DNA from 2 places in the Methylophaga sp. UBA3613 genome. Region 2 is predicted to be linked to the other one. Evidence: riboswitches for the same ligand, from Rfam matches in the RefSeq annotation. Region 2 holds a riboswitch; the other holds the start of a gene.
The links. A riboswitch is a leader RNA that binds a small molecule or an ion and turns the genes downstream of it on or off. The one in region 2 is predicted to bind cobalamin.
Positions count from the first base shown of each region.

Region 1: it holds a riboswitch for cobalamin, as region 2 does, so the genes downstream of both, B3S93_RS08375 (hypothetical protein) here and B3S93_RS06980 (cobaltochelatase subunit CobN) in region 2, are expected to answer to the same signal.

Region 1 covers NZ_DFLS01000006.1:459,735-464,675, forward strand. Annotated here, with positions in the region: gene B3S93_RS08365 (O-succinylhomoserine sulfhydrylase) at 1-453, opposite strand, end outside; gene B3S93_RS08370 (TonB-dependent receptor domain-containing protein) at 655-2,484, opposite strand; cobalamin riboswitch at 2,546-2,741, opposite strand; cobalamin riboswitch at 2,821-3,023, shown strand; gene B3S93_RS08375 (hypothetical protein) at 3,079-3,654, shown strand; gene B3S93_RS08380 (cobyrinate a,c-diamide synthase) at 3,654-4,941, shown strand, end outside.
Region 2 covers NZ_DFLS01000006.1:148,575-153,515, forward strand. Annotated here, with positions in the region: gene B3S93_RS06970 (M48 family metalloprotease) at 1-777, opposite strand, end outside; gene B3S93_RS06975 (LemA family protein) at 780-1,358, opposite strand; cobalamin riboswitch at 1,552-1,859, shown strand; gene B3S93_RS06980 (cobaltochelatase subunit CobN) at 1,959-4,941, shown strand, end outside.

The sequences.
Region 1 (4,941 bases), 310 kb from region 2:
CGCTTTGGTATTGGGCTTGATCGCCGCTTTCCAGGCTGCCAGATCGGTTAACGGCACATAGTCTGTCTGCAAACCGAATTTGCTCAGATACTTATCAAACAAAACCCGTGTCGTACCGAACACACTACGTGAAGAAACAATATGATCTCCGGCAGCGCATAAGCCCATAAAAGTAGCAAGGATAGCGGACATGCCCGAAGCTGTTGCCACGCAGGACTCACCCTGTTCCAATGACGCCAGGCGTTGTTCAAAAGTACGTACGGTTGGATTGGTAAACCGTGAATAGATATTTCCCGGTTCATCTCCGCCAAATCGTGCTGCCGCCTGTTCCGCGCTATCAAACACAAAACTCGATGTGGGGAAAATCGGTTCGGAATGTTCACCTTCGGGCGTTCTTACCTGTCCGGCACGCACTGCGCGGGTAGCAAAACCTTTGTCTTTAAGATTGGTCATGACAACTCTGAAATAGCTGGAAAATCCTGACATTCTAAAAGATAAGCCTTATTGCTGACCAGCTTTATCCTTAAGTGGCTTAGAGAAATAAACCTCAGGAAAGAGATTTAAGGAAATATTGGAAAATGGCTTTATTAATAATGGTGAAATTAAGCAGTTATGCTCAGCCAACAATGACTGAGCATGCAACAATGAATTACCTTATTGCTGATAATGTAAAGACAACATATAAGTGCGATCTAAGGTATTGAAGTTGTTGACGGTTTGATATTCCTTATCGAATACATTCATTGCATTTAACTTAACTGACCAGTCGTTATCTATCTGATAAGCCACTCTGAAGTCCACCAGACCATAACCACTTAAACGCGTGTTGTTAGCGGCATCATCATAACGATAATCACTGACTTTCCAGCTGCCGCCAATTAACCAATCACCAAACTGACGATCAACATGCAGATTCGCGAAGCGCTGTGCTCTGCGTGGTAGCTTATTACCCGTTTCTTCATCTTCGGGTGTAAGCACAGTCGCATTGAACTGTACCTGCCAATTCATCAGCGTTGTAGCCAAATCGAACTCAAGACCTTTAATTTTGGCTTCAGCCACATTTTCAGTGGTGGGAAATTGATACACCAGCAAATCACGGATTTTGTTCTGGAAAGCATGAACTCCCCAAGTACCCCAATCCGTGTTGCCTAACAAACCAACGCCATAGTTTTTGGATTTTTCGGCTTCTAAATCGGGATTGCCAACAAAAAAACCAACATCTGGATAATAAAGTTCATTAAATGTTGGGGCTTTAAATGCAGTTCCTACATTCGCCGTAAACTGAAGTGCCTGTGTTAATTGATAGCCCCACTCTGCAGTGCCAGTAGTTTCTTCCCCATAGGCTTCATTATCATCATGACGTGTACTTAATAACCAACTGTGATTACCTGCATGCCCCTGCCAGCTGATAAAAATCGCCTTGTTATCACGTGAGGTTTCATCGTAATCAATCGTGCCCTCAATATGATCGTTATCATAATCCAGCCCAACATTGAGACGTTGCTGTTTTGACAGCATAAAAGTATTAACCAGACTGAAAAACCGATGACGAGTATTGAACGTGCCATCGGCAGTACCATCCGCATAATTATCTGACTCGTCGCGGGATTCAGATAAATTAAAGGACATTAGCCAATTATCCGTGAATTGATAACGTGAATTTACACCCATAACCTGTTGAATATTATCAGCATAAAAATCTTCGGTCAGGGAAAAACTATCATAATGATTTTGTGATTGAGCGCGTAAAAAATTCGCTCCAACACTCCAGTCCTTATTGATATCGTGATCAATTTTTGCTGAAACACTATTATTTCGATAACCATCATGATCCGGATTATCTTCTTCTCTGGCATTAATTCCATTGGTTGATTGATGCGAGAAATTGGCATGATAACGAGTCGTTTCATTACCTCCACTTACGCCCGCACTTGCCTGTTTAGTATTATGACTACCAATATCCACCGAAGCATAGGGAGTTGGATCCTGGTTTTTACCTTGCCGGGTAAATATCTGAATGACGCCACCAATCGCCTCTGAACCATACAAACCAGACCTCGGTCCACGTACGATTTCAATTCGTTCAATCTGATTTACCGGAAAGTCCTGGATGGCAGCCCCTCCTGATGTAGCAGAATGCCATTTAACCCCATCAACTAAAAAAAGCACATGATCTGAATTTGTGCCTCGTAAATAGACACTGCTGTTTTTCCCCAAGCCACCGCTATTTGAAATATCCATACCTGGAAACCGTGACAGTAAGCTGGGCAAATTATTAATCTGCAAACGATCTATATCCGCACGTGTGATAACGGTATTCGGGGCCAATGCATTTTCCGTGGGCATACGGTTTGCCGTAATCGTCATTGCATCAAGGGATTCCTGTTCAGCCAGAGCCGTAACAGAGAAGGTGGAAGTAGCCAGTGCCGCCAAAGTCAGTCGTGCACTGACACGCAAAGGCATGGCCTTTGTTGAAGGTTTCATATTGTCTCCTAGGGATACGCTCACCCGCGATCCAGGTTAATAAAGTCACACAACACGATTCGGTTGTGATGAACTTCAGGCCGGTCTCCGGACTCACGTTGTGGCTTGCGCCAGTACATCCGCCTTCCCACGATTAATACGCAGTGGCTGATTGGATGCATTTTCAACGTTTACCGTTGCGGGGGCAGTGTTGGATTTTCACCAACTTCCCGTTTAACTCTGATGGATATCAAAGCACCTGAAGAGGCGCGCATCTTAAATCTCCCATGGCTTATCGTCAAACCTGATAAGGACAATTAATGATTTCCAAATTGACAATATAGCTTGCTAATCCTTATTCTGTCGGCAGTTTCAGGTGTCGCGAAAGTGATGAAACGGGAAGTCGGTGCAGCCAAACATTGGATAAACCCGACACTGCCCCCGCAACGGTAAATGAGTTCAGGTTGAACGTTACGCCACTGTATCTATTACGGGAAGGTGTTCAACCGGTGACAACACCGCTCATGAGTCCGGAGACCGGCCTGAAATATCCTGGTCTGTTGACCGAAAATGCTATTAACCAAGTTGTGCGGGTGAGCACATCGGAGAACCTCAATGTCGTTATTATCTCTACGTCAGCAACTGATCGTGGCTGCACTTCTTGTCTTATTAATGGTGATGACTCGTGGTCATCATTTCGCCGATATCAACGTTTTACCCAGCGCCTCCTGGGCAGTATTTATGCTCGCCGGATTTTATCTGGCCTCAAAATTGTGGTTTCCGGCTTTTTTAGGTCTGGCTGTTGTGCTGGATTTGATGTCGGTATACATAGGCGGCGCCAGTAATTTCTGTGTTTCGCCATCTTATGGCTTTTTACTGCCTGCATATGGAAGTTTGTGGCTGGCAGGTCGCTGGTTTCAATCCAAATACCAATTTAACTGGACTGCTCTGTTTACACTGGCGATGACGCTGGTGACGGTTACCGCAGTTGCCGGCCTGTTCAGTGGCGGTGGTTTTTACTGGTTTTCAGGTCGTTATGTCGATCCAACCATGGCTGAGTATCTGACCCGGTTTGTCCAGTCCTATCCTGGCAACCTGAGTAAATTAAGCTTTTATATTGCTGCTGCCGCGGTGATTCATATCAGCTTCCGTTTTGCGAATTTGAGCCAGCGCAGTAATCAGCTACGTTAATGTCACAGCAGCCGCAAACCTGCGCTGCGCTGATTATTGCTGCCCCCGCCTCAGGTCAAGGTAAAACAACCGTTACCGCGACCTTGGCGTGGCATTATCGACGTCAGGGTAAACAGGTCCGAATTTTCAAAGTGGGTCCAGACTTTCTGGACCCAATGATCCTGTCATTTGCCTCCGGCCATCCGGTTTATCAAGTTGATTTATGGATGGTCGGTGAAACTCACTCCAGACAATTGATTGCCGACGCCGCCAAACAGGCAGATATCATTCTGATTGAAGGCGTGATGGGTTTGTTTGATGGTACGCCTTCCACAGCTGATTTAGCTGCCATTATAGAAATCCCGGTGTTAGCGGTCATTGATGCCAGTGCCATGGCACAAACATTTGCCGCTTTAGCATTCGGCTTAGCCAACTTTCGTTCGGATGTGACGTTGGCTGGTGTTCTGGCCAATCGTGTGGGCAGTGCCAGACATGCTGAAATGCTGACGTCCGCTTTACCTAACGATTTACCTTGCCTTGCTAATATGCCTCGTCAAATTGAAAGTCTGCCCAGCCGTTATCTGGGTTTGGTTCAGGCTGATGAACTCACGGATTTGACTGAGCGTCTGGACCGACTGGCAGATAGCATTCAGCTCAATCCCGAATTTGTTTTACCGCAAATCAAACTAGACTACGAACCTGTTGAAGCTTTACCGCCATTATTAAAAGATCTTCGCATCGGCGTGGCTAAGGATGCAGCGTTTGCCTTTGTTTATCAGGCAAATCTGGATTGTTTAGCCGCTATGGGGGCTGAGCTGATATTTTTTTCACCATTAACGGATACAACGCTTCCTGAGGTGGATAGCCTTTATCTGCCCGGTGGTTACCCTGAACTGCATCTGGAAACACTCAGCCAAAATATGTCGATGCGCCAGGCGATATGTGAACACATTAATGCCAATAAACCGGTTGTGGCTGAATGTGGTGGCATGTTGTATCTATGCCGTTCCTTGACTGATAAAAATGGCCATCAGGCTGAAATGTGTGGCGTGCTGGCAGCTGATGCCAAATTACAAGCCAGACTGACAGCCTTGGCTTTGCAACAAGTCACTCTTGATAATCACACTTTACGTGGGCATACCTACCACCATTCCATGTTGGAAACCCAACCGGCCGCTATCATCTATGCTGAATGCCCGAATGGCAATAAAGTCAGTGAAGCCGTGTTTCAGCAACAACGCCTGACCGCCAGCTATATCCACTTTTATTTTCCGTCAGCCCCTGAACTCATTGCCCGCTGGTTTACCC
Region 2 (4,941 bases):
ACGTGTGGCATCCGCATCAGCAAGATATTCACGTTGACGAGATATCGCTGCCTGCATGATTTTTCCCATAAAAGCCCCTAGTAATCCCAGTAGAATCAGAGCAATTCCGATTAACAGTATTTGAGCACCACCTTTTCTGCCGCGCCCACCTGAATGCATCAGAATCCGTCCGACAACATAAAGTGCCATCAAGCCGTGAATCAAACCGATTACACGAAGGTTGAGCCGCATATCGAGGTTACGAATATGAGCAAATTCATGGGCGACTACTGCTGTCAGCTCATCACGATTCAATAACGTTAATGCGCCACGAGTCACGGCAATAGCCGCATTATCGGGAGAGCTACCCGCAGCGAAAGCATTAATTCCGGGTTCGTTTTCAATGATAAAAACCTGCGGTGTCTGAATGCTGGCTCCCAGCGCCACTTCCTCAACGATGTTTTGATAACGTGTAACCAAGGGATCACCGGTTATCTCGTTAATATCAGTCGCTCCCAAAGCCTGAGCAACCTTTGCACCGTCACCGCCCATGGTGACTATTTTCCAAACAGAGGTCAGAACAATCACCATAGCAACGCCGGCAGCAACCAACCCAAATAGTTGCCAGTTAACCATTAATTGTTCAGTCTGATTAATACTGTCGCCGCTCATCCTGACAGAAGCCAGCGAGGCAATCACGGCTGCAATCAACGCCACAGAAAAAATAAACAAAGTCATCATCAATCGACTTTGTTTTCGGGCATTTGCACCCAGTTGATAGCTGCTCATTGCAGCCATTTTTAAAACTCAACCTTGGGCGCGTCTTGAATCGCTTCACGGTCATCAAACTCCAGCTCTGAGGCGCGAGTAAAGCTGAACATATTGGCTAGGATATTGGTCGGAAAAGTTTCCAGAACATTGTTATATTCAAGCACCGTATTGTTGTAGCCGCGGCGCGAGGCTGCCACTTTGTTTTCAATGCTGGTCAGCTGTTCCATCAGATCACGGAAAGCACCATCCGCTTTCAGATCCGGATAAGCTTCTGATAAAGCGAAGATGCCGCCCATTGCTTTACCTAACACACCTTCAGCCTGTCCAAGCGCCAGCATTGACTTTGCATCGCCCGAGTCGGTTTGATCACGCATTTTTTCTGCTTGATTGCGGGCTTCAATTACCCCATTAAGCGTTTCCTGTTCATGCTTGGCATAGCCTTTAACGGTGCTGACCAGCTGCGGAATCATGTCGTGACGTTGCTTAAGTGTAACGTCTATCTGTTTGAATGCATTCTGGAAGATATTGCGATGCCGAACCAATTTATTGTATTCAATAATCACATATAAAATCAGCAGGCCGACAATCCCTAGTAATATCCATTCCATATTTACTCTCCTTCTATTGAATTTAATGTCGTGATTGATTATGGATTAGTTACCCATAGTATTAAACAGCTTACTGACTATGAAAGCTAAGGGCTATTAACGTTCAGCCAAATACTATCTCAAAATCACGATCAGTCTTATTAACGTATTACTGCCAATATCGCATAGTTTGACTGATTACCATTTGTCTGTATTATCGCAGGCAGTTTCAGGTGCCTTTATTGCTACATGTGATTAAGGTTAAACGGGAAACAGGTGCGCCTCTTATTTGGTTATTCCTGTACTGCCCCCGCAACGGTAAACAGTTATTTCATTGCTCTGGTCGCTATCTGCCTGATAGATCGACAGTCACTGTACTTAACAGTATGGGAAGACGAGACATGATGCCGAGGGTCTGTTTTTATCTTTCATCGCCAACATTCGTAATGGCCAGTAAAGAAAATCAGCCCCCAATATGGCTAAGCTGTAAGTCCGGAGACCGGCCCGAAGCTAACTAAGGAGTCGTGGCGGGGTGCCTGAACGTTCCGAGATTACACCCATACTGTCCCCTGCCCGCTATTTACCTAACTGGTAGCTGCTTTTGCTACGGCAGGATGTCTGATGTCTTATATTGTTAAATATCGCTTGTGTTTTCACCGACCCATTTTTCTATTTGCCCTGTTGTTTTCTCTGATAACTTCAAGTGCGTATGCCAGTGAGCATCATGTAATGGTTATTGTGTCAGATCGCTCTGCCCCGACTTTGGTCTCTGGAGCACATCAATTATTACAACAACAGCCTGATGCAGACATTCAAATCCGCACGGTCAGTCAGCTTAATGCTTTGACTGATGCTGACTTACAGCAATTAATTGATAACAGTGCAAGCATATTAGTGGTTGGTGTATTTGGCGATCCTGTGGAACGATTACTCGTTCGGCAATATAACAATGATCAAAAACGCTATGTTTTACATAGTGACCAGCGGCTTATCGAATTAAATAGCGATCCGGTTACACAATCTATTCCTAATCATATCTTGAGTGATAAAGCCTCATTAAGCACAACAACTCTGTTAGAGGCCAAACAGGTTCAATATCCCGAGTATGCTAACTGGTTACAGGCTCGTGCTTACTGGGTTAACCGTTCGACAGAGAATTCACGCAGTCTGCTGGACATGTTGCTCACAGAAGGCAGTAAAAAAGCCGAATTACAACCTGTTGGGGCTTTACGCTTTGCTTTGCATAAAGACGATAAAACTCAATGGTTAAGCCCAACTGAACTAGCCAAACAACTTGATACAACAAATCCTGTTGTCTGGTTGGTCGATCATGATACCGGCGATTTAACAGGTGAATGGAAACTGCATCAGCAGTATTGTCAGGCGCTGAACAGTCAATGTGTTTCCGTATTGGCCGCCTGGGGCGAACCCAGTGTTGAGGCTATTGAGACGATCAAAAAGGTGATGAACAAATCTTTGCCAAACACACCATGGGGAATCGTTTCTTTTCAGGACTTTGTGATTGGTGGTGGTGATGGTCGTGAGCAGGTTGAACAATTATTTACTGAGCTTAATGTTCCGGTTTTAAAAGGTATTCGTCTTAATAAATTAAGTGAGGCGGATTATGCCTTATCTTCACAGGGTATTCCTCGCGATTCGATTCATTATCGGATTGCCATGCCGGAGTTGCAAGGTGTCAGTCAGCCACAGATTCTGGCATTGACCGAGCCTGCAAAGATGGACCCACAAACCGGGGCCCAGCTGACGCAAAGTCTACCAATTAAAGAACATATAAACCGTCAGGCACTGCGCATGCAAGGCTGGCTGGCTCTACAACAAAAAGACAATGCCGATAAGCGTGTCGCCATTGTGTATTACAACCATCCCCCCGGTAGACATAATATCGGTGCTGATAATCTGAATGTGCCTGAAAGTCTGCTGGAAATATTGAATAGCCTGAAAAATGCAGGTTATCAGACTGGTGAGCTGCCAAAAGATGCGGAATCTTTGCTGGATATGCTGCAACTTAAAGGGGTGAATTTACCTGAAGACGCACAAGCATTATCAGCGATGTCCAAGGTCGCCAACACCATGACAGCGGATGAATATCAACGCTGGTTCAAACAGTTACCGGCAACTGTTCAGGCTGAAATGATTGATGGTCCTTTGGCAGCATTACAGCAGCGGATGCGTGATGCTATTGAGCAGGCACTGGCATTGGACAGTGTGACAACTCGCCAATCTCAACTCAATTTGCTAACGGCATTTATGCAGCAAACATCCACGGATCTGCATCATGCACTGGATGGTTTACGTCATCCCGGCCGCAGTCGAGCATTGGATTTATTAAATCAGCTGGAACAGGATTATCAGCAGATCATCGATGCAGCTGCTCAAGGCCATCAGCCCGACTGGCAGCATAGCGAATCCTTACATGATGCATTATTGGAAATGCAGATTGAAGGTATTCGCGGTTGGGGTGAAGTACCCGGCAAAGTGATGGTCTGGGATAATCGATTACTGATTCCCGGCGTGCAATTTGGCAATGTGTTTATCGGCCCGCAACCACCGCGTGGTTGGGAGATTCACGAAGAACTGTTGCATGCCAATATGTCTTTCCCTCCGCCACATCAATATCTGGCGTTTTATCACTATATTCAGTCGCAATTTAACGCTGATGCTATGGTGCATGTTGGTCGACATTCAACCTATGAGTTTTTACCCAAACGCAGTGTAGGTCTGGGTGAAGATGATTACCCCGCTATTATTGCCGGTGAGGTTCCGGGTCTTTATCCATATATAGTCGATGGCGTCGGTGAAGGCATACAGGCCAAACGCCGTGGACAGGCAGTTATCATCGATCATTTGACTCCCCCGCTCGCCGTCACTGAACTTTATGACGATCTGCTACAACTACGTCAGTTGATTGAAAGCGCCGAAGCTGCTTCAGATAAAGCCACACGGGATCGGGCTATTCGCAGCCTGCGTGAACAAATCGAAACTATGGGTCTGCGTAATGAATTGATCGCCAGCATGGATGAAGAGCTGCAAGTGCGTGGTGCCGGTTTCGATGAAATTGATGATGATTTTCTACTGCATGAAGTCGGTCATTATCTGACAAATTTTCAAGAGACCTTTATGCCACTGGGTCTGCATGTATTTGGCCGGGATTGGTCCGCGGATGGACTCGATACCATGATGAACTCAATTCTGGACAACACCGATTCCAGCGAGGCTCAACGTCAAGCTATCTATCAAAAATTGCAAATGTCTCCAGCGGCTGAGATTGAAGCGCTTTTGAATGGTTTGAATGGTCGTTTTATCTCTCCGGGGAAAGGCAATGATCCCATTCGCACGCCGGATGCTCTGCCCACTGGCCGTAATTTTTATGCGTTGGATGGCAGCCTGCTGCCAACCCGTGTGGGTTTTGATATCGGTCAACAACTGGCCGCACCGGTCTTGGCCGGCGAAAAGGGCAATATTGAAGGTCATGAAGTAGGCGATCGCAATAAACAAGGGGTGATTTTATGGGCCTCTGATTCAGTGCGGGATGAAGGTGCCATGATTGCGTTTGGTATGAAGCTGCTGGGTGTCCGCCCGATAT